Linked DNA regions of [Eubacterium] eligens ATCC 27750. The protein of the gene in region 2 interacts with the protein of the main gene of each other region in a pairwise test. Links are inferred from orthologs where the notes say so. Each region holds a gene or a part of one and is shown on either strand. Other genes may lie near its edges.

What was found.
Region 1: the proteins of EUBELI_RS06035 (region 2) and recJ interact in binary tests that used the Escherichia coli proteins (3 or more experiments, as listed by UniProt). The link is inferred for [Eubacterium] eligens ATCC 27750 from one-to-one orthologs.

Annotation. Positions count from the first base shown.
Region 1 is NC_012778.1:1,424,388-1,437,400, forward strand. The notes cover bases 6,431-9,270. They hold recJ (single-stranded-DNA-specific exonuclease RecJ), read right to left. Parts: upstream 8,789-9,270; coding sequence 7,073-8,788; downstream 6,431-7,072. Other genes in these bases: EUBELI_RS06720 (chloride channel protein), read left to right, coding at 6,431-7,024; EUBELI_RS06730 (protein translocase subunit SecDF), read right to left, coding at 8,877-9,270. Outside these bases: EUBELI_RS06690 (homocysteine S-methyltransferase family protein), read right to left, coding at 1-25; EUBELI_RS06695 (vitamin B12 dependent-methionine synthase activation domain-containing protein), read right to left, coding at 18-701; EUBELI_RS06700 (DEAD/DEAH box helicase), read right to left, coding at 685-2,400; EUBELI_RS06705 (ABC-F family ATP-binding cassette domain-containing protein), read left to right, coding at 2,859-4,778; EUBELI_RS06710 (HU family DNA-binding protein), read left to right, coding at 4,909-5,208; EUBELI_RS06715 (CYTH domain-containing protein), read left to right, coding at 5,294-5,743; more of EUBELI_RS06720, read left to right, coding at 5,762-6,430; more of EUBELI_RS06730, read right to left, coding at 9,271-11,117; scfB (thioether cross-link-forming SCIFF peptide maturase), read right to left, coding at 11,139-12,500; scfA (six-cysteine ranthipeptide SCIFF), read right to left, coding at 12,589-12,735; EUBELI_RS06745 (MATE family efflux transporter), read left to right, coding at 12,962-13,013. UniProt on the Escherichia coli protein: Single-stranded-DNA-specific exonuclease.
Region 2 is NC_012778.1:1,259,844-1,272,952, forward strand. The notes cover bases 5,526-8,461. They hold EUBELI_RS06035 (DNA topoisomerase), read right to left. Parts: upstream 8,034-8,461; coding sequence 6,018-8,033; downstream 5,526-6,017. Other genes in these bases: glmS (glutamine--fructose-6-phosphate transaminase (isomerizing)), read right to left, coding at 5,526-5,995; yfbR (5'-deoxynucleotidase), read right to left, coding at 8,068-8,461. In the rest of the region: EUBELI_RS06005 (hypothetical protein), read right to left, coding at 1-1,130; EUBELI_RS06010 (helix-turn-helix domain-containing protein), read left to right, coding at 1,255-1,518; EUBELI_RS06015 (GGGtGRT protein), read right to left, coding at 1,597-2,607; EUBELI_RS06020 (iron-sulfur cluster assembly scaffold protein), read right to left, coding at 2,622-3,326; EUBELI_RS06025 (LbetaH domain-containing protein), read right to left, coding at 3,480-4,151; more of glmS, read right to left, coding at 4,175-5,525; more of yfbR, read right to left, coding at 8,462-8,655; asd (aspartate-semialdehyde dehydrogenase), read right to left, coding at 8,779-9,876; EUBELI_RS14610 (pectate lyase family protein), read right to left, coding at 10,128-13,109.

The DNA.
Region 1 (13,013 bases), 170 kb from region 2 along the record:
AGAGTTCTCTGAATCTGTCAGCCACTACAATGTCCTCCCATTCCTCTGTATGCGCAGGTTTTATTAAGATTGCAGGTTGCGCAACCTCTGTTCTCAGTACTTACCGGCTCCTTAGTAAGTCCGATAACCGCAGTTACCGACTTTACTGGAGCAAGCATATATGATTTGTTAAGATTAAGTCCTATCTTTTTACTGGCATCTAATACCTTAAGGAAAGGAGCCTGCATGCTTATCGGCAAATCACCGTAACCAATTCCGAACCTGAATGTCTGGTAATAATCAGGATATTCCTCTCTTAAAAGTTCTTCAACCTTATCACATGCCTGTTCAACAGCTACACTTGCCAGACTATCAAACACCAGTGCCTTTGCCATATCTGTAAGCTGCAACACTCTTAGCTGTCTGTCAATACCTTCCGATATCGTTACAGCCATGCATATTGCACTATCACATTTATACAGGTGCTTCTTAATAGACTCACCCGGAAGCACCATGCTTGTATTCTTAAATGCCACACCGTCTTCATTAACTGTAAAATCGAACTTCTTATAAATAAATCTTGGAACTGCGGTCTTTAATACAAGCTCCTCACATTCATCCATAAGCTCTTCCACCCGCTCATCAGGTGCATTTTTCTTATATCCCAGATATCTTAACGCTTCTTTTCTGTTAAGACTGGTAAGCTTAATACTTTTCTCCATTTCTTCTTACCTTGCCGCCTTTACTTCTGCGTTCTTTAAGTTTGTCATGTTTTCCACGGGACTCGTCTTTTTTTCTTCTTGTATCTGGCTTTGACTTGGATTTTCTTGCAGGCTTTGCAGATACATTTGCCTTCTCTACATTAACCTTTCTGCCCTTGATAAGCACATTGTCATTCATTGCTGCAAGTACTGCTTCCGCATGCTTTGCAGGAACATCAACAAATGTATAATTATCCATCATATCAATTGCACCGACAAGTCTTCCCGGCATTCCAGATTCTCCTGCAATCGCTCCAAGAATATTGGCTGGTGTAATCTTGTCCTTCTTACCAACATTAATAAAGAGTCTTACCATTCTTGAAGTATCCGCATTTTCATCAAAATGGAAATTTTCAACCTCATCGATTCTGTCCAATGTATCTCCTACTATCATCTTAAGAAGTGCTGCTGCCATATCCATTGATGTGTAGTCTTCCTGATTAACATGCTCCTCAACCATATCAAGCATGGCTCTGTGCTCATCAGCTTCAATCATCTCTTTAATCTTGTCAAATATACCATCCATCTTGGTGTTCTTGACATCATCAAGTGATGGAATTGGCTTTGCTAGAATCTTAGTCTTGCAATATCTTTCGATATCCTTTAACTTATATACTTCTCTTCCAGATATAAATGAAAGTGCAAGTCCTGATTTTCCAGCCCTTCCTGTTCTTCCTATTCTGTGTACATAATATTCTTCGTCCTGTGGAAGGTCATAGTTAAATACTATATCAACTCCGTCAACATCAATTCCTCTTGCCGCAACATCAGTTGCAATAAGAATTTCTGTTTTTCCACTTCTGAAATCGTCCATTACACGGTCTCTCTGTTGCTGTTTCATATCTCCGTGTATACCGTCAGCAAAATATCCTCTGCCCTTAAGCTCTGATATAAGCTCGTCTACCTGTCTCTTGGTGTTACAGAACACAACTGACAGCTTAGGATTGTATATATCAATAAGACGGCTTAAGATTTCTGTTTTATTCTTAGGCCTTACTTCATAATAGAACTGATCAATGTTAGAGACTGTAAGTTCTTTTCTTACAACCTTGATAATCCTGGCGTCCTTCTGGAATTTTCTTGCAATCTCCATGATAGGCTTAGGCATTGTAGCTGAGAAAAGAACTGTCTGTCTTTCCTCTGGTGTCTCCGTAAGAATTGTTTCCATGTCCTCACGGAATCCCATATCAAGCATCTCATCAGCTTCATCTAATATAACCATAGAAACAGAATCAAACTTAACTGTCTTTCTTCTCATATGGTCCATAACTCGTCCCGGAGTTCCAACAATAATCTGTACGCCGGCTTTTAAAGACTTAATCTGTCTTACAATCTCCTGTCCACCATATACCGGTAACACCTTAATGTCGCTCATGTACTTGGCAAGCTTTCTTATCTCTTCTGCAACCTGTACTGCAAGCTCTCTTGTAGGGCAGAGTACAATTGCCTGTGGTTTCTTAACATCTGGATTAATCTTCTGTAACATTGGGATAGAGTACGCAGCAGTCTTACCTGTTCCGGTCTGTGCCTGTCCGATAACATCAATTCCTTCCAATACTGCAGGAATGGCCTGTGTCTGTATAGGAGATGTCTCCTCAAAGCCCATATCCTCTACCGCTCTTAAAATTCTTTCATCAATATTTAATTCATCAAATTTCATTCTTTAATCTCCATTTCTATAACTTGTTAATTTTACATTACAGAAAGCCATAAGTCAAAGTAATAATTGCATTTTATTTCTTGTACATATATAATCGATGTGAATATTAATTCAGGCTTTGACAATTAAGTTATGTCATATATTCAGCCGCTCATGAGGCTGTGTGCATTCACTTCTGTGTCTGTGTATACCATATGCCCTCAAGGATTGCTGCACTTAGTGGGAGTAAATGCCGCTATCTACAAAGCTTATTACGGCGTGCTAAATCAAACACGCTTCGCTTGAACGAGCTTTAGCACACCGCTCTTATGTATATAGCGGCATTAACTCCCACACAGTTCGCAATATATCGGTCATATGGCACACACAGACACAGCTGCAAACGCACACCGCCACATGAGCAGATATATAAGTATCTAACTTAATTGTCATAGCCTGAATAATAAAAAGGAGTTTTTATGATTTTATCTTGCAATAATATTAGTAAATCTTTTGGAACAGATGTTATTATCAAGTCCTGTTCTTTTAATATAGAGGATCATGAGAAGGCTGCCATTGTTGGAATCAATGGTGCCGGTAAATCTACTCTGCTAAAGATTATCACAGGTGAAGAACCTGCTGATACAGGTATTGTCACTCTTGCTAAGGATAAGACTCTTGGTTATCTTGCTCAGCAGCAGGACCTTCAGTCTGATAGAAGCATTTATGATGAGCTTCTTTCTGTAAAACAGTATATCCTTGATATGGAAAGTGAATTAAGACGCATAGAAGCCGCAATGAACAATGCTTCAGGTGATGAACTTGAATCCCTTATGAACAGATATACCAATCTTAATCATGAGTTCGAGATGAACAATGGTTATGCGTATAAGAGTGAGATTACGGGAGTACTCAAAGGTCTTGGTTTTGCTGAAGAGGATTTTTCTTTACACGTAAACACTTTATCCGGAGGTCAGAAAACCCGTGTATCTTTAGGTAAGCTATTACTTTCCAAGCCCGATATTATAATGCTCGACGAGCCTACTAACCACCTTGATATGGATTCAATAAGCTGGTTAGAGAATTATCTTCTCAACTACAGCGGTGCTGTTCTTATCGTTGCTCACGACAGATATTTCCTTGATAAGATTGTAAGCAAGATTATTGAAATTGATAACGGTGACTGTACCGTTTTTTCTGGTAATTACACAGATTATGCTTCCAAGAAGGCAATTCTTCGTAATATGAAGTTAAAGGAATATTTAAACCAGCAGCGTGATATCAAGCATCAGGAAGAGGTTATTGCCAAGTTAAAGCAGTTTAACCGCGAAAAATCCATCAAACGTGCAGAGAGCCGTGAAAAAATGCTTGATAAAATAAAGGTTGTTGACAAGCCTGTTGAACTTAATGCAAAAATGAACATTAAACTTGAGCCATCTGTTATAAGTGGTAATGATGTTCTTACTGTTACTGACCTTACCAAATCATTTGACGGCAATACTCTTTTCAATAATATTAATTTTGAGATTAAACGTGGTGAGCGTGTTGCTTTAATAGGTAATAACGGAACCGGTAAAACAACTATATTAAAGCTTATTAATGGCATTATCCAGCCGGACAGCGGAAGCATTTATCTTGGTGCCAAGGTTGCTATTGGTTATTACGATCAGGAACATCATGTGCTTGACCCTGACAAGACCCTTTTTCAGGAGATTCAGGACGCATATCCTGACCTTAATAACACACAAATAAGAAATACCCTTGCTGCATTTCTTTTTACTGATGATGATGTATTCAAATACATCCGCGATTTAAGTGGTGGTGAACGTGGCAGAGTTTCACTGGCAAAGCTTATGCTTTCCAATGCCAACCTGCTTATTCTTGATGAACCTACTAACCATCTTGATATTGTATCCAAAGAGATTCTTGAAAATGCACTTAACAGCTACACAGGCACTGTTCTATATGTTTCCCACGACAGATACTTTATCAACGCTACTGCAACCAGAATTATTGAACTCACTAACCAGAATATAGTCAATTATATTGGCAATTATGATTATTACATTGAAAAAAGGGATATACTGACAGCAAAGGCTTTTCCAGATACACCTGATATTTCTTCTGACAACATTTCTGTAAAGAGCTCTAAACTATCATGGCAGCAGTCCCGTGAAGAGCAGAATAAGCTTAAGAAAAAGCAGAACGAAATCAAGAAAACAGAAGAAAGAATTGCTGAAATCGAAGACAGGATGTCTGCTATTGATGCAGAATATTCTGACCCTTCAATAGGCAGTAACACAGCACGTTTAATGGAACTTCATAATGAATCCACTCAATTAAAGAAAGAATTAGACACATTATATGAACACTGGGAAGAATTAATGGAAGAAATGTAAGTGTTTACAATTAGCAAAAAGCGCCAAAAATCCCCATTTTGAGCCACTTTTTATTGACAAATTATCAATCTAGGAGTATAAATAATTTATACTTATTATTACTTAATTTTTTAAGGAGGACAATTTAATTATGAATAAGTCAGAATTAGTTGCTGCTATCGCAGAAAAGGCTGAGCTTTCTAAGAAGGACGCAGAGAAGGCTGTTAAGGCTTTTACAGACACTGTTGCAGAACAGTTAAAGGCTGGAGAAAAGATCCAGTTAGTAGGTTTCGGTACATTTGAAGTTGCTGAAAGAGCTGCAAGAACAGGTAAGAATCCTCAGACAGGAAAGGCTATCCAGATTCCTGCTTCTAAGGCACCTAAGTTCAAGGCTGGTAAGGCTTTAAAGGATGTTGTAAACACTCCAGCTAAGAAGTCTAAGAAGAAGTAATTATTGAATGACTTTTAAAGGCTGTCACTTATGTGGCAGCCTTTTTTCTCTTTATTTAATTAAGTTAAAAGAATCGAGGTTTATTATGGAAATCGAGCGTAAATATCTTGTGTCAGGAATACCTGACGATATAGATTTATATCCATGCCGCATTATTGAACAGGGTTATCTTAATACTTCCCCTGTTGTGCGCGTAAGGCGTGACAATGATGACTTTTATCTTACCTACAAAGGAAACGGCATGATAGCAAGGGAAGAATATAATCTTCCACTTAATAAGAATGCATATGATCATCTGATAAAAAAGGCTGATGGCAATATTATAACCAAGAAACGTTATGAAATTCCTGATGATAGCGGATATACAATTGAACTAGACATATTTGAGGGGCTTTTTGCAGGCACTGTTCTTGCTGAGGTTGAATTTCCAACTATTGAAGCAGCCAATTCATACACTCCACCTTCATGGTTTATACAGGATGTAACCAATAATCCGGATTATCATAACAGCAACATGAGTAAAAAGGACTTTTAAAGTATGAGGTATTGGGATATGGATAAAGAAACTTTGTTTGAATATATTCAACGGCTTAAACTTGCAGTAATAACTCTTTTCAAATGGCTATTCTGTTCGTTTGTATGTGGCTGTTTTATCGGTTCTGTCGGTGCTGTATTTCACCTGATGCTTGGTTATGTAGGCAGCCTGCGGGTTGAATACCCATTTTTACTATTCGGACTGCCTGTTGCAGGTATCATCATTGTATTCATGTACAACATTGTTCACGAAGCAGGAAACCGCGGAACTAACCTTGTCATAACTGCAATACAGTCGAATGATGAAGTACCTGGAAGAGTTGCCCCTCTTATAATTATATCAACTCTTCTTACCCATCTTTGTGGTGGTTCTGCCGGACGAGAAGGTGCTGCGCTTCAGGTCGGTGGTGCATTAGGCAATACATTTGCAAAACTATTTAAATTCGATGAGAAGGATACTCGAATTATGATTATGTGTGGTATGAGTGCCTGTTTCTCAGCACTTTTTGGAACACCTATTGCAGCAGCCGTTTTCTCTATGGAAGTAATAAGCGTTGGTGTTATGTATTATGCTGCTTTAGTGCCATGCGTACTCGCTGCATTTGTAGCACAGGGCATAGCCTCTGCACTGGGACTTGAATCTACACATTTTGTAGTTGATGAAATCGCTTCTTTTTCTTTTATTAATGGCAGTAAATTCATCATCATGTCCGTACTTTTTGCTCTTGTAAGCATTCTGCTGTGTGTTGTTTTACACGGTACTTCAAAGCTCTACATTAATTACATAAACAACCCATACATAAGAATAATTATTGCCGGAGTCCTTGTTATTTCCATGCGTTACATATTTGGCACAACTGATTATCTCGGTGCAGGCTCAGATATTATTGCAAAAAGCTTTGTAACAAGCTGTGCATGGTATGTATTCCTTTTAAAAATGCTGTTTACAGCCGTAACATTGGGTGGTGGATTCAAAGGTGGTGAGATTGTTCCTACTCTTTTCGTGGGTGCAACGCTTGGAAGCTTCTTAGCACCTATATTCGGACTCCCTGTTGGATTGTGTGCAGCATGTGGTATGGTAAGTGTGTTCTGTGGAGTAACTAACTGCCCACTCACATCATTCATTCTATCTATTGAGATGTTTGGTGCATCAACAATGAAATTCACAATTCTGTGTATTGCATTAAGTTATCTGTTATCCGGATATTACAGCCTGTATAACAGCCAGAAAATCGTCTATTCTAAGTATAAGACAGAATATATAAACCGCCGGTCCCATTGACCTATACAGGTCAAAGAACCGACGGTTCTTTTATTGGAAGGCTGCTATTTACACATATCTCCAGTCTTCTATCCGAAACTGTATTGAAACAATCCCATTATATTCATTAATATCCGGGTAATACACCATAGATATCTTCCTTCCAACCTCTGGTATCTCCTGTCCGTCTAATTTGAACCTGATTGCTGTCACCAGCTTGCCATGCTCACTTTCTAACTGACATCTTAATACATTTTTATTTTTTCCAATCACAGCTGACTGTCTGACAGTAAGATTTCTGTCTGCAAACACCGGTTTTTCATTACCTTTCCCGAAAGGCTGCAGCTTCTCAAACTGTTTTATAAGTTTTATATCAACATAATCAACCGGCATAGGCACATCAATCCACACTGTCGGCGTTAGTACATTTTCTGTCATTGTCTGATTCTCATTCAGCGCTTTCCTGAATTCATCAATTTTATCAATATCAAGCGATATTCCGGCAGCCATTGGATGTCCGCCATATTTGTTAAGGAGTTTACCACATTTGCTTATCTCCTCAAACATGTTATAGCCTTCTATTGAACGCCCTGAGCCCTTTGCACCATCTTCTGCCTTAGTGATTACTATTGAAGGTCTGTAGAATTTTTCTCTTACCCTTCCTGCAATTATCCCTGCAACACTTTCATGGCATTCAGGAAGATACACAACTAACACCTTATCGTCTTTTAGTTCAGTGTTCTCAACCTGTTCAATTGCAATAGCGGCATATTCTTCTGTTATATCTTTTCTTTCAACATTAAGTGTGCGAAGCTCTAAAGCCTTCTTTCTCGCATCTTCCATATCTGTAGTAAGAAGCAGCTCAATGGCTCTTCTTGCTGAATCAAGTCTTCCTGTCGCATTAAGACATGGACCTATAACAAATCCTATGTGATATGAGCTTATCTTGTCTATTTCAAGCTCACACGCCTCTACAAGCGCTCTTATACCGATATTAGAAGTTACTGCCAGATGCTTTAAACCATATTTGACAATTACCCTGTTCTCATCTGATAAATCAACTACATCTCCTATTGTTGCAATTGCCATAAGCTCTGCATATTCTTCAAGATCGATTGGATTAAGTCCAAGTCTCTCATATAGAATCTTAATAACCTTGAAGGCTACTCCGGCTCCACACAGCTTATCAAATGGATACGGACAGTCCTCCTGCTTAGGATTAACAATTGCATCTGCCTGTGGTACTTTATGTATCTTTTCTCCATCAACAAAGTCAAACGGAATATCATGATGGTCAGTAACAATTACTGTCATTCCCTTTTCTTTAGCATATTTAATCTGCTCAATCGCAGCAATTCCATTATCACATGTAATAATCGTATCAGTTCCATTATTATATGCTTCATCTATCAGATGCTCATTAATACCGTATCCGTCAATAATTCTGTCTGGTACTGCAAATGTAACATCTGCTCCCGCTGCCTTTAGCCCTTTATAAAGAATAGTTGTTGAACATATCCCATCTATATCATAATCACCGATAATATGTATTTTCTTCCCAGCATGTATCTTGTCTGTCAGGATATCAACACATTTGTCTGCATCCTTTAATAAATGTGGTGAATGCATATCATCCACGGTTCCATTAAGATACATATTTATCTGCTCGTCCGTTTCTAACCCTCTGTTACGGATAATTCTTGCCATAACCTGGTCAATGCCAAATCTTTCCCCAATTGCTTTGAAATCAGCTTTCTTAGTGTATACTTTCCAGTTGCTTTTCACTCTTTTCTCCCTGTTTCATTATTAAACCAATTATGGCGGGAACTGATATACAATCCCCGCCATGTCATAAACTTATTGTATCTGTTAATTAAACCTGAGAACCGTCTTCAAAAACCTCTTTCTTGGAAGCTGCTTTTTTATTATTCTCTTCTACAACGCCTCTCTTCTTACCACCCATTACGTACCACATAGCACTTGTTAAGCATACTGATGAGTAAGCACCAACAACAATACCTACGATAAGTGGAAGTGTGAACTCCTTAACCGAAGTTACACCCATAATGAAAAGAACAATAAGCATTATAAGTGTTGTTATAGATGTATATACTGTTCTTGACATTGTGCTTGTTATTGATGAGTTAACAAGCTCTGTAATGTTAGTCTTTGAATTAGCTGTCTTTAACTGCTCTCTTATTCTGTCAAAGATAATAATTGTACCGTTAATAGAATAACCTACTATTGTAAGCATACATGCAATAAATGTTGTTCCAACCGGAATTCTTGCAAATGCATAGAATGCAAGAACAACAAGTACATCATGAAGAAGTGCTAATACAGCTGCAAGTGCAAATCTGATATCACGGAATCTTACAAAGATATATATCAACATACAGATTGTAGCAAGTATAACTGAAAGAATAGCATCTCTCTTAACTGTTGCAGAAACTGATGAGCTGATTGTATCTGTCTCAACGATTGTTCCATCTTTGATTGGATACTTAGCTGTAACCGCATTTTCAATAGCTTCTCTCTGTTCAAGTGAAAGATCTGATGTCTTGAATGAAACCTGTGTTGAATCTGCAACCTTCTGCTGCTGAACCTCTGTAATACCTGCAGCATCTCTGATTACAGGAATGATATTATCCTCAATCTCTTCTGCTGTATATTCTTTATCAAATGTAAATGTTGTTGTTGAACCACCAACAAACTCAAGGCTGAAATTTAATGCTCTGTTTCCAAGACCAGCCTGAACTGCCATAGTTATGATACCTGCAGCAATAACTACTGCTGAGCCAATCGCAGCCCATTTCTTAATGCTAAGAACATCAAGCGTCTTTCTGTATACATTCTTACCATACCACTTAGCATCCCTGATACCAAAGTTATATAAAAGCTTCATAATAACCTTAGTAATAACAAGTGATGTAAAAATTGATACTATATTACCAACTGCAAGAGTTGTAGCAAATCCCTTAACTGGACCTGTACCGAATATGTACAATACTAAAGCAGCGATAAGTGTTGTTACGTTACCATCTACTATAGATGATGTTGCCTTGTTATAACCTGAAAGAATAGCACTTTCTACAGACTTTCCGGCACCAATCTCTTCTCTTATTCTTGTGTAGATAATAACATTACCATCTACTGCCATACCAATACCAAGAATAATACCGGCAATACCCGGAAGTGTAAGAGTAAGATCATATACACTTACAAGGAATAAAACAAGTGATGTATAGATAATCAGTGATAATGTTGCAACAAGTCCAGGAATTCTGAACATAACAATCATGAATAAGCAGAGTAATGCAAGACCTATAGCAGCAGCAATTAAACTTGATTTGATAGCAGCATGTCCAAGCTGTGCTCCAACGATGTTAGAGCTTACTTCTTCAAGTGTAAGAGGAATTGAACCAACTCTTATATATGTTGCAAGGTTATCTGCCTCATCGAATGATTCCATACCTGTGATAGTTGCTGTACCACCTGATATAGCTGTCTTAACGTTAGGTGCACTTACAACTTCTCCGTCGTATACTATATATATTCTGTTACCAATATTAGCTGATGTTGCATCATAGAATTTAGTAGCACCATCATCTGTAAATGTAAGCTGGACACCATAAGGTGTATCTTCTGAACTGTTAGTATCAGTGTAAGCCTGTGCTGCCTTTACATCTGAACCTGTAAGAAGTGGTGTGTAATCATTGCCCTGTGAGAATGCTGTATATCCTGTAGAATCGAGGAATTCCAATGAACCTGGTGTACCAAGTTCCTTAAGAATCTCATTAGCATCTGTTACTCCAGGAATCTCAACAGTAATTCTGTTGTCACCTTCCTTATAAACCTGTGACTCTGTACTCTTTCCTTCTACTCGCTTCTGAAGCTTATAGATTGTATCCTCTACATCCTGTGATGTAAAGTTATCTTCCTTAATCTGATATGTGATACTTACACCACCTGCAAGATCAAGACCAAGATCTATATCATAGGTGCTTCCGTATCCCTTTCCATTAAGTCCGAAAAATGCTGTTAATACAAGTCCAACCAGTAAAACAGCAACGATTATTGAATAAATAATCTTCTTAGGTAAACTGTACTTCATGTTAAAAACTCTCCCTTATACTTATTCTTCCTCAGCCATGGCCGCACGAATCATTATTGCACATTCTATACGCTTTTTCTGAAGTTCACATCCAACATCATACGCATCATTGATATTACCATGGAAGTTATATGAGTTAGCTGCACAACCACCACTGCAATAGAATTTTGCAAAACAATTCTTACATTTTTCCTTTGAATAGACATTACTATTCTTAAACATGTCTCTGATGTCTGGTCTTACTATTCCATCATCAACATTACCCATAAGGAAATCTTCGTTACCAACAAACTGATGACATGGGTAGAAATCTCCCCAAGGTGTAACTGCAAGATACTCACAGCCTGAACCACATCCTGACAATCTCTTGGCAACACATGGACCACCATTAATATCTATCATAAAGTGGAAGAAATTAAAGCCTTTACCAGCTTTCTTTCGCTTAATGATTTCTTTCGCAAGGATATCATACTGTTCACAAAGGAACGGAATATCCTCTTCTCTTATAGCATATGAATCTGTCGGCTGTGCAACAACAGGCTCAACAGAAATCTGCTCAAATCCCTCATCAGCAAGATGAAGAACATCTTCTGAAAAATCCAGATTATTATGTGTAAATGTACCTCTGACATAATAATTCATCTGATTTCTGCTCTCTGCCACCTTCTTAAACTTAGGCATTATAATGTCATATGAGCTGCCGTGGTTATTCCTTGTCGGACGCATAAGGTCATTAATCTCCTTACGTCCATCTATGCTAAGTACAATATTACTCATCTCCTTATTGGCGAAATCAAGAATCTCGTCATTAAGAAGAATACCATTAGTCGTAAGTGTGAATCTGAACTTCTTATTATTAGCCTCTTCTATGCTTCTTCCGTATTCAACAAGCTGCTTAACAACTTCAAAATTCATAGTTGGCTCACCGCCAAAGAAGTCTACCTCAAGATTCTTTCTTGAGCCTGAATTGGCAACAAGGAAATCAAGAGCCTTCTTTCCTACCTCGTAACTCATAAGAGCTCTTCTTCCATGATATTCGCCTTCTTCTGCAAAGCAATATTTACATGCAAGATTACAGTCATGTGCTATATGAAGACATAAAGCCTTAACAACTGTAGGTCTGTCCTTAAAATTATCTATATATGGTTCATATATATCTTCTGTAAAGAGCTGACCTGCTTCCTTAAGTTCGTCAATCTCTTCATATGCCTCTTTAATATCCTGAACAGAATATCTGTCTCTAAGTGCATCTGTAATCTGCTCAAGAGTATTATTCTCATAAAGTCCTATAATATCGTATACCATATCATCAACAACATGTACTGAGCCGCTGTTGACATCCAATACGATATTATAACCGTTATTCTTATACTGATGTATCATTAAAAAGCCTCCAAACCGTAAATGTTCTCAATACATTTACGAAAAATAAGAGAGTGCAGAATAGCTCGACACTCTCTTACTAAAAATACTAGTTATTCTTATTCTCACAGCTCTGGTTACCAACTGTGCAAGATGTCTTACATGCTGACTGGCATGATGTCTGGCACTCGCCACATCCGCCGTGCTTCATTGTATCCTTTAATACGCGGTTGCTGATTGTCTTAATATGTTTCACGACAATACCTCCTTCATATATTCAAATTATATCGTATTATATCATGTACAAGTCTTATTTTCAATCATTTATTCTAAAGATTTGTTCAGATAATTATTCTTCTTTCAAAAGTCTTTTCGCAATTTTTATGTATTTTGCATTAAATACAGCTACTTTTCTTATGTTTTCACATAAATTATTGTTTTATATTATTAAGATATGCTATGTATTAATATAGGAGATTATTATGTTTACATCTAAAGATTTAAAGAAGCTTATTATTCCTCTGATATTTGAAC
Region 2 (13,109 bases):
CAATGATCCTGTGAAACAGTTACATATCCATTTTGACCAACGACAACATTCTGAATTAAAGTAAGAGTATTATCATCATTTACTAATGAATACTGTAAAGTCTGTCCTGCATAATCTGTTCCTACAGGAATTGTTATCTGTGCCTTAGCTGGAAGATTTCCTGAATAGTTAAACTTAATCTGTGATACAAAGCCGTCATTTTTAACTACTGCTTTAACAATATCAGCATTTTCAAAGTCTGATACTATCTGTGTTGTAAAATCATATGCTGATACGCCATCAACCTTGTTCATTGTTCCCTTTGCAAATGTAAATGTAACACCATTATCTGTTTTAATTATTACATCCTTTGTTGCATTCTTGGCTAAAACATCATTGAATTCCTCTGCAGTCATAGACTTGTCTACATTGACAGTATAATTATTATCCGGTTTTACCTCTGAATTATCAGCGAATTTAAGTACAGTCTTATCTACCATATAATCAGGCATAAAAAGTAAAGCATCTCCATCGCCGACACCATCAACACATGTTATATACATATATGTAAAATCAACTTTTGTTGTTGACTGCAGATCCATGCTTTTATCAATATAATATCCCTCATCATCCTTGCAGCCGTAAGCCTTTGAGAAAACTATTTTCTGGAAATGTCTTGTTGTTCCTAATTTACTTGAACCATTAACTGCAAACAGCTCATCATACTCGAATCCTTTATTAAAGCTTCCATAATACATAGGCGGATTTATTCCTATTATTGAACCATTATTAGCCTTAGTAATCACAAGCTTTCCTGCTTCATCCCTTGATAATGAATATCCTATAGCGCCACATGTTTTAATATCATCAAGAGTAAGTGTTGATCTTTCTTCATCAACTTCAATTGAGCTGTTTTCTGAAAAAACATTAAGCCCTGTAAAGCTGGTACCAAAGTATTCATTAATAACCTCAAGATCACAAGCATCAATGTCCTTTACTTCAAACCCTTCTGCATTATACTTAATTATTTTTGATATCTCATCAGCCTTAACTGTCGTAATATTTCCATTAATTCCAGCAGCCATGACAAATGCTGTAATTGCAGCAAGTGCAGTTCCCATTAATTGTTTGATTTTGTTCTTTTGTTTCATTTCCAATCTCCTTTTATTTTTATTTTTTTATATTATATCACTTTTCTTCCATTTTGGACACTTTTATTTTCCATTTTGGACATAATTTTTTTGATCCTAAAAAATTAAAAGAAGGTGAATAATTATGGCAGAAAGAATTAACCAGCACAAGAACCCTTTAGTAGGTTCTAATATCAAAAGACTTCGCATTGAAAGAAAAATGAAAGCTATTGATATTGTAGCAAGATTGCAGCTTATGAATATTGATGTAACCTCTGGAATATTCAGTAAAGTAGAAAATGGAAGAAATAATCCATCCGTAGATATGCTTATAGGACTTACCCATATATTTGAATGTGATTTTAATGAATTTTTTAAAGAACAAACAGACAATAATGATACCTTGTAAAAATAAGAGCCTGCCACACCAATCTGATGTGACAGGCTCTTAAAGCCCGTATTATACGGTTTTAATATACATTTTTAATTAGAACTTGCCATTCTTAGCAGCTTCCTCGATAGAAACAGCTACAGCTACAGTAGCACCAACCATAGGGTTATTACCCATTCCGATTAATCCCATCATTTCAACGTGAGCTGGAACTGATGAAGAACCGGCGAACTGAGCATCTGAGTGCATACGTCCCATAGTATCTGTCATACCATAAGAAGCAGGACCTGCTGCCATATTATCTGGGTGAAGTGTACGTCCTGTACCACCACCTGAAGCTACTGAGAAGTACTTCTTTCCAGCTTCAAGTCTTTCCTTCTTATATGTACCTGCAACTGGATGCTGGAATCTTGTAGGGTTTGTTGAGTTACCTGTGATAGAGATATCAACATTCTCCTTCCACATGATTGCAACACCTTCTGTTACATCGTTAGCGCCGTAGCAGTTAACCTTAGAACGAAGACCATCTGAGTATGCTGTTCTAGAGATTTCCTTTACTTCGCCTGTTGAATAATCCATCTCTGTCTCAACGAATGTGAATCCGTTAATTCTTGAGATAATCTTAGCAGCATCCTTACCAAGACCGTTAAGGATAACTCTAAGAGGTTTCTGTCTAACCTTGTTAGCCTTCTCTGCGATACCGATAGCACCTTCAGCAGCAGCGAATGATTCATGACCTGCAAGGAATGCGAAACATTCTGTCTCTTCTTCAAGTAACATCTTTCCTAAGTTACCATGTCCAAGACCAACCTTTCTCTGGTCAGCAACTGAACCTGGAATACAGAATGCCTGAAGACCCTCACCGATAGCTGCAGCAGCTTCTGAAGCCTTTCTTGCACCCTTCTTGATAGCGATTGCTGCACCTACTGTGTAAGCCCAGCATGCATTTTCAAAACAAATTGGCTGGATACCCTTAACCATAGCATATACATCTAATCCGGCATCCTTAGTAATCTTTTCAGCTTCTTCAATACTAGCTATACCATAGCTGTTAAGAACTGAAGTAATCTTATCTATTCTTCTCTCATATGATTCAAATAAAGCCATTCTAATTGTCCTCCTTACTTAACTTCTTCATCTGTTCTTGGGTCAATAATCTTAACAGCATCTGCAACTCTTCCGTACTGTCCGCAAGCCTTCTCATATGCTGTTGTAGGGTCATCACCCTTCTTAATGAAGTCTGTCATCTTACCAAGGCTGACAAACTTGTAACCGATAATCTGGTTGTCCTTATCAAGGGCAATACCTGTTACATAACCTTCAGCCATCTCAAGGTAACGAGGACCTTTCTTTAATGTACCATACATAGTACCAACCTGAGAACGAAGTCCCTTACCAAGATCTTCAAGACCGGCACCAACTGCAAGTCCACCCTCAGAGAATGCGCTCTGAGTTCTTCCGTAAACAATCTGTAAAAATAACTCTCTCATAGCTGTGTTAATTGCATCACAGACAAGGTCAGTGTTAAGAGCTTCCATAACTGTAAGTCCTGGTAAAATCTCTGCTGCCATAGCTGCTGAATGTGTCATACCTGAACATCCGATAGTCTCAACTAAAGCTTCCTGAATGATACCTTCCTTAACATTAAGAGTAAGCTTACATGCACCCTGCTGAGGAGCACACCAGCCTACACCATGTGTAAAACCTGAAATATCTTCAACCTTCTTATTCTGTACCCATTTACCTTCTGTTGGCACTGGAGCTGCTCCATGATGAACGCCCTGTGCTACTGGACACATATTCTCTACTTCCTGTGTGTAAATCATCTTATTACTCCTTTCGTAATTCATAGTGTTTACTATAAATGAAACGACGGCCAGAAGCCGTCGTCCAAGCCTTGACTATTTTCTCACAAACTTTTGCATTAGTCAATGTGAGACACAACATTTTTACATTAATAAAACAAAAAATTCACATAATTATCTCTTAGTTACTACTTCGCCCTGCTTCTTATATATAGAACCTGCCGGAATAAAGCCCCTTACACTTGAAAGCGGATAAATATTACTCTCTCTTCCAACGATTGTTCCAGGATTAAGTACGCTGCCACAGCCAACCTCAACATTATCTCCAAGGAAAGCACCTATCTTTTTGATACCTGTATCAATATTGCAGTCAGGTCCTTTAATAGTAATAAGCTTCTTGTCAGACTTAACATTAGATGTTATAGAGCCTGCTCCCATATGAGCCTTGAATCCAAGAATTGAATCTCCAACATAATTATAATGTGGAACCTGAACCTTATTAAAAAGAATTACATTCTTAAGCTCAGTTGAATTACCGACAACAGCACCCTCACCTACAATAGCTTTTCCACGGATAAATGCACAGTGTCTTACCTCGGCATCTTTACCGATAATTGCAGGTCCTGCAATATAAGCTGATGGAAATACATTTGCAGTTCTGTGAACCCATATATTCTCCCCACGCTTCTCATATTCATCTTCTGGCAGAGTATTGCCAAGTTCTACAATAAAATCACCAATCTTTGCAAGTACTTCCCATGGATATGTACAGCCTTCAAATACCTTTGCTGCAATAGTTTCATTAAGGTCATACAGATTACTTATCTTTAATGCATCATTATTCATATCTAATATCCTCTTTATATCAATTATTCAACCGTAACAGATTTTGCAAGGTTTCTTGGCTTATCAACATCGTTACCCTTAAGAACTGCTGTATAGTAGGCAATAAGCTGTAATGGAACTGCCGCAACCATAGGCATAAGAAGCTGGTCTGCCTGTGGAAGCTTAATAACAATATCTGCCACTCCATCCTCAATATCAAGCTCTGGTTCTGCAATAAGCACTACAAATGCTCCTCTTGACTTAACTTCCTTAATATTACTTATAGTCTTTTCCTCAAGATTCTTCTGTGTTGCAATTGCAATTACAGGCATCTGTTCTGTAATAAGCGAGATAGTTCCATGCTTAAGCTCTCCTGCTGCATATGATTCAGAATGAATATAAGATATCTCCTTTAACTTAAGAGAGCCTTCCATACTGAGTGCATAATCAAGACCTCGTCCTATATAAAGAAGACTGTCTGCATTAATAAGCTTAGAAGCTGCAAACTGACACTTACTCTCAAGTGCAATGGCTTCTTCAATAACCTCAGGTATTTCTTCAAGCATCTTAGTGTATCTGCTGCATTCTGCCTCATCCATCTTACCATTAGCATAAGCTAATTCAAATGCAATTAAATACATAATTGATATCTGAACCATATATGCCTTTGTTGAAGCAACTGAAATCTCAGGACCCGCATGTGTATATACAACCATATCTGCTTCTCTTGCAATTGATGAACCCTTAACATTAACAATTGCCATAGTATCAGCACCTGCCTGTTTTGCAAGTTCAAGTGCAGCCTTAGTATCAGCAGTCTCACCTGACTGTGATATAACAATCATAAGATCATCTTCACTGATAAGAGGATCTCTGTATCTGAATTCTGATGCAATATCAACAGTTACAGATACTCTTGCCATCTTTTCTATTATATATTTTCCTACCATTCCGGCATGCATTGCAGTACCACAGGCAACAATATATATATTCTTATAATTCTTTAACTTGTCAGGATTGAATCCTTCTGCACTGAAATCAGGCATATCGTCCATGATTCTTGGCATGATTGTTCTCTTTACAGAATCTGGCTGCTCATGGATTTCCTTAAGCATAAAGTGCGCATAACCGCCCTTTTCTGCAGCATCAACATCCCAGTCAGCAGTATTTAATTCCTTATGTATCTCATTGCCATGAACATCATATATCTTAACTGAATCCTTCTTAATAACTGCAATCTCATTCTGGTCAAGAAGATAATAATCTCTTGTATAATGAATAATAGCCGGTACATCAGATGCTATAAAATTCTCATGTTCTCCAACACCAACAATAAGAGGACTGTCCTTTCTTACTGCAAATATTTCATCAGGGAAATCTCTGAACATAATTCCAAGTGCGTATGAACCCTTAATCTCTGATAACACCTTTGCAATAGTCTTCATAGGATCGCCATCATAGTAGTAGTCAAGCAGCTTTGCTGCAACTTCAGTATCTGTTTCACTTGCAAAGCTATATCCCTCTCCGATAAGAAAATCCTTAAGCTTCTTGTAGTTCTCAATAATACCGTTATGTACAATAGTAACTCTCTTATTACCATGTGGATGTGAATTGATATCTGATGGTTCTCCATGTGTAGCCCATCTTGTATGACCAATTCCAACATGTCCTTGTGGTTTTCCCTCTTCATCCATCTTCTCAACAAGGTTGGCAAGTCTTCCCTTGCATTTCTTAACCTTAATATTGCCATGATCAAATACCGCAATACCTGCTGAGTCATATCCCCTGTATTCAAGCTTAGACAATGCATCTACAAGTACATCTGCGCTTTCTCTGTCTCCTACATATCCTGCAATTCCGCACATATATTTAATTCCTTTCACTCATTTACTTATAATTCTTAGCAGTCTCGTTAAAAAGCCCTACAAGCCCCACCTGATTCCTTAATGCCATAACAGCCCTTGTTCTTCTTGAAACAAAACCATCAAGCTTTTCCATATACTCATCTGCTGTAATATTCCCCTCTGCTACACCTGTAAGTCCTTTTTCCCAGCTTGCCGTAAGCTCCGGATTAAGCAGATGCCTGATAGAATTGTCTACAACATCATATATTATCTCGCCTAAAAATGTAGGCGTAATAATCTGTGTCTTAGAATTAATAGAAATATACTTAATAGTATTAAGTTTTTTAAGAATCTCTGCTCTTGTAGCACTTGTTCCTATTCCACTACCCTTAATCTGGGCACGCAGCTCCTCATCTTCAATAAGCTGTCCTGCATTCTCCATTGCAAGAATAATAGAACCTGAATTATATCTCTTAGGAGGTGATGTTTCACCTTCTTTGATATTAAACCCATTAAATGTGATTGTAGAACCTTTTCTGTATTTTTTCAATACCTCAAATAAAGCTACATCACATTTATTATCTTCCTTATTATCGACGCTATCATCATCCTTTACTTTTGCATCATTTCTCGCCTTTGCAAATGAGTTCTTAGCTACGCTAAGATAACCTTCATCTACAAGCACTTTAAATGAAGCATACAGCTTTTCATTCTTTACATCACTGATAATACTTACCTTCTGATAAATAGCCGGTGGATAGAATATACTTAAAAATCTTCTTACAATTATCTCATAGGTTCTCGCAGCTGTAACTGACAAGTTCTTTAAATTATTAAACCCCTGTCCTGTCGGAATAATCGCATAATGGTCTGTGATTGCTTTATCATTGCAGTATCTTGTCTTTTCAATTCCCTTCTGCATATTATTCTGTAATATATGCTCTGCTATCTCCTTCACAGGAGGAAAATTCCTAAGTCCGCCTATATTCTTATGTATTTCCTTACTTACTGCTGTTGATAACACTCTCGCATCAGTTCTTGGATAAGTAACCAGTTTCTTTTCATACAGCTCCTGAATAATATTAAGGGTCTCATCAGGGCTTATCTTAAACAACTTGCTGCATTCATTCTGAATCTCGGCAAGGTTGTACAGAAGTGGTGGATTCTTGGTTTCTTTCTTTCTCTCAATAGAATCAACTACTCCCTGTGCCGGCAGTGGGTCAGATAAGAACTTAACAAGCTCCTCAGCCTTCTCCCTGTCCTTAAAACCATTATCCTTATACAAATACGGTGTGCCCGCATACATACTCTTATCACTCACACGCCATTCTGCGTCAAATGTTGAATTCTCAACCTGTGCCTGACCTATAACCCTGTAGAATGGAGTTTTAACAAAGCTTCTTATCTCCCGTTCCCTTCTTACTACCATTCCAAGAACACATGTCATAACCCTGCCGACAGATACAACTGCCCTGTCAAGATGCAGATAATTGGCAATATTGCGTCCATATTTCAATGTAAGAACTCTTGAGAAATTAATTCCCATAAGATAATCTTCCTTCGCACGAAGATACGCTGAATCACTCAGATTATCATATTCAGATATATCTTTAGCTGTATTAATTCCTTTAAGAATCTCTTCCTCTGTCTGCGAATCAATCCACACACGGCGCTCTTTCTTTCCCTTAACGCCTGCCTCCTGCCTCACAAGCCTGTATATATATTCTCCCTCTCGTCCTGAATCGGTACACACATATATATATTCAACATCATTCCTTGTAAGAATGTCTTTAACTATATTAAACTGTTTCGCAACTGCAGGTATAACCTCATACTTGAATTCCTTTGGTATGAATGGCAATGTGTCAAAGCTCCATCTTTTCAGATTAGGATCATATGCATCCGGGTAGCTCATAGTTACCAGATGTCCGACACACCATGTCACAATATGGTCTCCACCCTCAAGATATCCGTCTTTTCTTGTGAAGTTCACATGCAGTGCCTTGGCAAACTCCTGCGCCACGCTTGGTTTTTCCGCGATATATACGGATTTTCCCATTATATCCCTCATTTCTGTGTCTATTACACAATTATTATTCTCCTGAAGCATCAAGAGTTCCCATATAAGCTGGTATATATTCTTTTATAAAATAATCTGCTTCCGGAATATTCATATCAACAATAGCCTGATATATTGTCTTTTCCGCATCAGCAAAATCCATATTACCAGACTTCTTTTCCTCAAGACATTTGATATAAGCTGACATCTTATCAGCCGCCTTTACATATTTCCAGAGTTCTTCTTCCTCTTCTGTCTCTGATAACACACCCTTATAATGTGCTCTTATATCAGATGACAGACCTGAGAGCATCTGCTCCTCTGCAACATGCTCTACTTCCTTATAAGCATTTCTTATAACCGGATTGTAATACTTTACAGGAGTCGGAAGATCACCCGTAATTATCTCTGTAACATCATGATACATTCCAAGAATTGCAAGCCTTTCAGCATTAATATTCCCACCATATATCTCATTGTTGATAATTCCCAGTGCATGTGCTATGAATGCCACTTCAAGACTATGCTCGCACAGATTCTCATGGCGTGTATTCTGCATAAGTCCCCATCTGTTAATATATTTCATTCTCGACAGCATTGCATAAAAATAATTTTCCTTCAATGTAAATGTCCCCTCTTTACTCTTTAAGTCGTTTCATAATTTTATATCATAATAGGTTTTTAAGCAAGTAAAAAGAGATGCCATCTCTGACATCTCTTTTCTGGTATGTGTATTAGAATTTAATTATTCTGCATCCTTAGGAGTGATATAACCCTGTGCCTTAAGAAGCTCTGCAATAAGAACAGCTCCACCTGCTGCACCTCTTAATGTGTTGTGTGAAAGACCAACAAACTTATAATCAAACACACTGTCTTCTCTTAAACGGCCAAGTGAAACACCCATTCCATTCTCATAATTAACATCAAGCTTAACCTGTGGACGGTCATCCTCTTCAAGATACTGGATGAACTGCTTTGGAGCACTTGGAAGATTAAGTTCCTGTGGAACTCCCTTGAAGCTTCTCCACTTTTCAATAATCTGTTCCTTAGTAGGCTTCTTCTCAAAGTTAACAAATACTGCTGCTGTATGTCCATCAAGAACCGGAACTCTGATACACTGGCATGTGATAACCGGATCACTTGCAGGAACAATCTTTCCGTCCTCAATCTTACCCCATAATCTTAAAGGCTCTTTTTCAGACTTTTCTTCTTCTCCACCAATATAAGGAATGATATTCTCAACCATCTCTGGCCACTGCTCAAATGTCTTACCAGCACCTGAGATTGCCTGATATGTTGTTGCAACAACAAGCTTTGGTCCGAATTCCTTTAATGCATTAAGAGCAGGTGTGTAGCTCTGGATTGAACAGTTAGGCTTAACACAGATAAATCCTCTCTTAGTACCAAGTCTTTCTCTCTGATACTTAATAACTTCAAGATGCTCTGGGTTGATTTCTGGAACAACCATAGGAACATCTGGTGTCCAACGATTAGCACTGTTATTAGAAACAACTGGAACTTCTGCCTTAGCATATCTTTCCTCTATAGCCTTAATCTGGTCCTTAGGCATATTAACTGCACAGAATACGAAATCTACCTTAGAAACAATTTCATCAAAATCCTTATCCATATCATATACAGTCATCTTCTTAACGAACTCTGGCATTGGTGTCTGCATCTTCCAGCGTCCTTCAACAGCATCTTCATAAAGCTTTCCTGCTGAACGTCCTGAAGCTGCTACTAAAACGACCTCAAACCAAGGATGATTCTCAAGTAATGTTATAAATCTCTGTCCTACCATACCTGTACCGCCAAGGATACCAACTCTTAACTTATCGCTCATTTTTAACTCCTTCAATATGTAAAATCTAAAAGACACTTCCCTCTGTTCTGTCTTTCTGTGACGGACATTTGTTTTTGTGTCTAAGAAAATATATCACAGCCCATTGGATAATGCAAGTGATTTTTAAGTTTTTTAGCATTTTTCTTTATATTTTTATTTGAAATCAAAAGAAGCCCCCGGCATTATACCGAAAGCCTCTTTTAGAAATATTAGGAGAAGTAAATTCTTATAAGTATATTATTAATCGAATATTACTTTACTCTGCGTCTTTTTGATACAACTGCTACCCCTGTAAATACTGCTAATGCACTGATAAATATAATTACATACATCATCATATGGCTTGCATCACCTGTCTTTGTCTCATCTGCTGCAACTTCTGGTGTTTTAGCTGATGCTGTTGTATCTGAAGCTACCGTCTCAACCTGTGAGTTAGTAATCTTTTCCTCGTCTGCTGCAATCTCTGCTCTCTTAGCCTCAGTTGTGCTTCCAGCTGCCTGTGTTGGCTTTGTTGTTGGTGCTTCTGTAGGTGCTACTGTTAGCTCTGTTGTTGGTGCTTCTGTAGGTGCTACTGTTGGCTCTGTTGTTGGTGCCTCTGTAGGTGCTACTGTTGGCTCTGTTGTTGGTGCCTCTGTAGGTGCTACTGTTGGCTTTGTTGTTGGTGTCTCTGTTGGCTTTGTTGTTGGTGTCTCTGTTGAGCCTGTTAATGCTATACCATTAGATACCTCAATATAATATACATTAACACCGCCTGAAACTCCTGCTAAATAATATTCTCCTGCCTCTTTAATATTAAATGTTGCTGATACGAGATTCTTTCCACCAAGTTCTGCTGATGATGCTACAACTTTTCCATCATCATCAAGAATCTGTAACTTTCTAGCCTCTTTGCTAGATGAGCTCATAGCATATACAGTAACTGTTGATGCTCCTGCTGTCTTGAATTCAATTGCTCTCTTTGTTGTTGTTCCAGTTCCACCAAGCTTGATTCTCTGCTTAAAGTTCTTTCCGTTGTATGACTTGCTGTTAGAATCAACAGAAACCATACTGTCTGCTGATGCTATAATCTTAAATCCATCCGCATAGATTGATGAATTGATATCTCCTGCTGTCATATCATTGGCATTAAGAACAAGCTTCTTTCCTGCTGCTTCTGTAGGAGCAGCTGTTGTTGGATTCTGTGTTGTTGCCTCTGTAGCCTTTGTTGGAGCCTGTGTCTCCTTTGTTGTTGCCTCTGTTGCCTTTGTTGGAGCCTGTGTCTCCTTTGTTGTTGCTTCTGTTGCCTTTGTTGGAGCCTGTGTTGCCTTTGTTGTTTCCTGTGAAGAAGATGTTTCCTCTGTCTTTGTTTCATCTTCCTTTACATTAGTGTTTACTAAAACCTTTATAATCTGGTTAGCAGCACTAAAATGTGCTCCCATAGTTGCATATTCACCAGTTGTCTCATAAAGTCCCTTAACATTAATGGTTCCATCTGCATTTCTTATCTGAGAATCAATGTTCTTATTAGTATCAATAGTATTATTAGTGTTAATAAACATACCTGATATACCAGATGGATTGCTTACAACATCCCCCTTCTTGTCTCCACTTGCCATTACTGTTGGTATCATGCCTGATATTCTATAATACTTCTTAGAGTTAAAATAGATTGAATTTAACATCTTTCCAACAAACTTATCTGAATCCGTATCATTTACAGATACAAGGCCCATATACATAGAATCACTTGATGATCTGTAGAATGTGAAGTTGCTCTTCTTTGCATATTTACCATTAGCAACACTTGTGCAGTTCATTATTGTTAATGCACCACCGTTACCATTATCTGTAAAACCACATGCACCATTATTTAATGCAAGACAGTTTAATACAACATGAGGTGTAGGAACAGCTTTATTGCTTCCACCAAGCTTGAATCCATTCATATCTCCGGCAGCCTCTCCAGAACCATCTGAAAGCTTTCCGTTACCATATGCTATACAGTTTCTGATTGTGACAACTCCGATTGAACCTGTCGCTGGCTTAGCGTAAAGATCCCATCCATCATCTGAATTACAGTATGAGATACATCCATCAAATACATTGCCTTCTCCACATGTAAGCTTAGCTGCGAATCCATCTGCATTTTCACCATTTCCACCCTCATCAACTGGGTCAACATTATTAAATGATGTACAGTTGATAATCAGGTTATTGCTTGGCCATGTATCTTTAATCGGCTGTGCATTTGCATCTTTTCTTGCAATCTGAAGACCTGTATCTCTGTTAGCCTCAAATACACATTTTTCAAAAATGTTATTGTTTCCAGAAAGAAGAACACCATTATCTCCTGCATGATAGAAGTTTATTCCTTCAAAATACCAGTAATCAGCATAATGAATAAGTCCTCTGTTAAATGATGCTAACTTCTGTGATGAAAAATCAAACTTAACACTCTTGCCGTATTCTGCCTTAAGAATGATATAGTTATCTGCTACTCCATTATTAGTGATGTATAATGCAGGAGCGCCTGTCTTTCCCTTGTCATCCGTTGCCATCAGGCTTTCGATTGAATCAAACTTATAAGTTCCTTCTTTAATAATGATTACATCTCCTGCCTTTGCATTATCAATTGCTGCACGGATTTCTTCTGAAGTTGAAACATATTTAGCATTCTTAAATTCAGAATCTTTCTTTGTGCTTATATCTGTATATGCACCTGAATATGAAAGACTCTTTGAATCATATTCACCTGCCTCAGAAGGAACTGAAGGTGTCTGTGTTTCCTTTGTTGTTTCTTCATTCTTTGTTATAGCTTCTGTTTCTTTTGTTGTTTCTTCATTCTTTGTTGTAGCTTCTGTTGCCTTTGTTGTTGCCTCAGTCGCTTTTGTTGTTGCCTCAGTTGCCTTTGTTGAAGATTCTGTTGAAGCCTGTCCTTTTTCAGTTACAACTACCATATAAATGTAATTTTCGTTCTTCTTCTGCTTAATTACATATGTTCCTGCTTTGCCTAATTCAACTGTTCTATACTCAACAGATGTTCCAATATTACTAAATAATACATCATCATTTACTTTTACTGAAGAATCTGACTTCTTAGCCGAAACTAATATAGATAATGTTGCATTATCTGTAGTTGTTTTAAATGCAATTGAACCTTTTGAATCAAGTTTAACTGCTTTACTATATGTTTTTCCATTATATGTTGCTTTAATACTCTTTAATGATTCACTAATTGAAAAATAAGAATCATT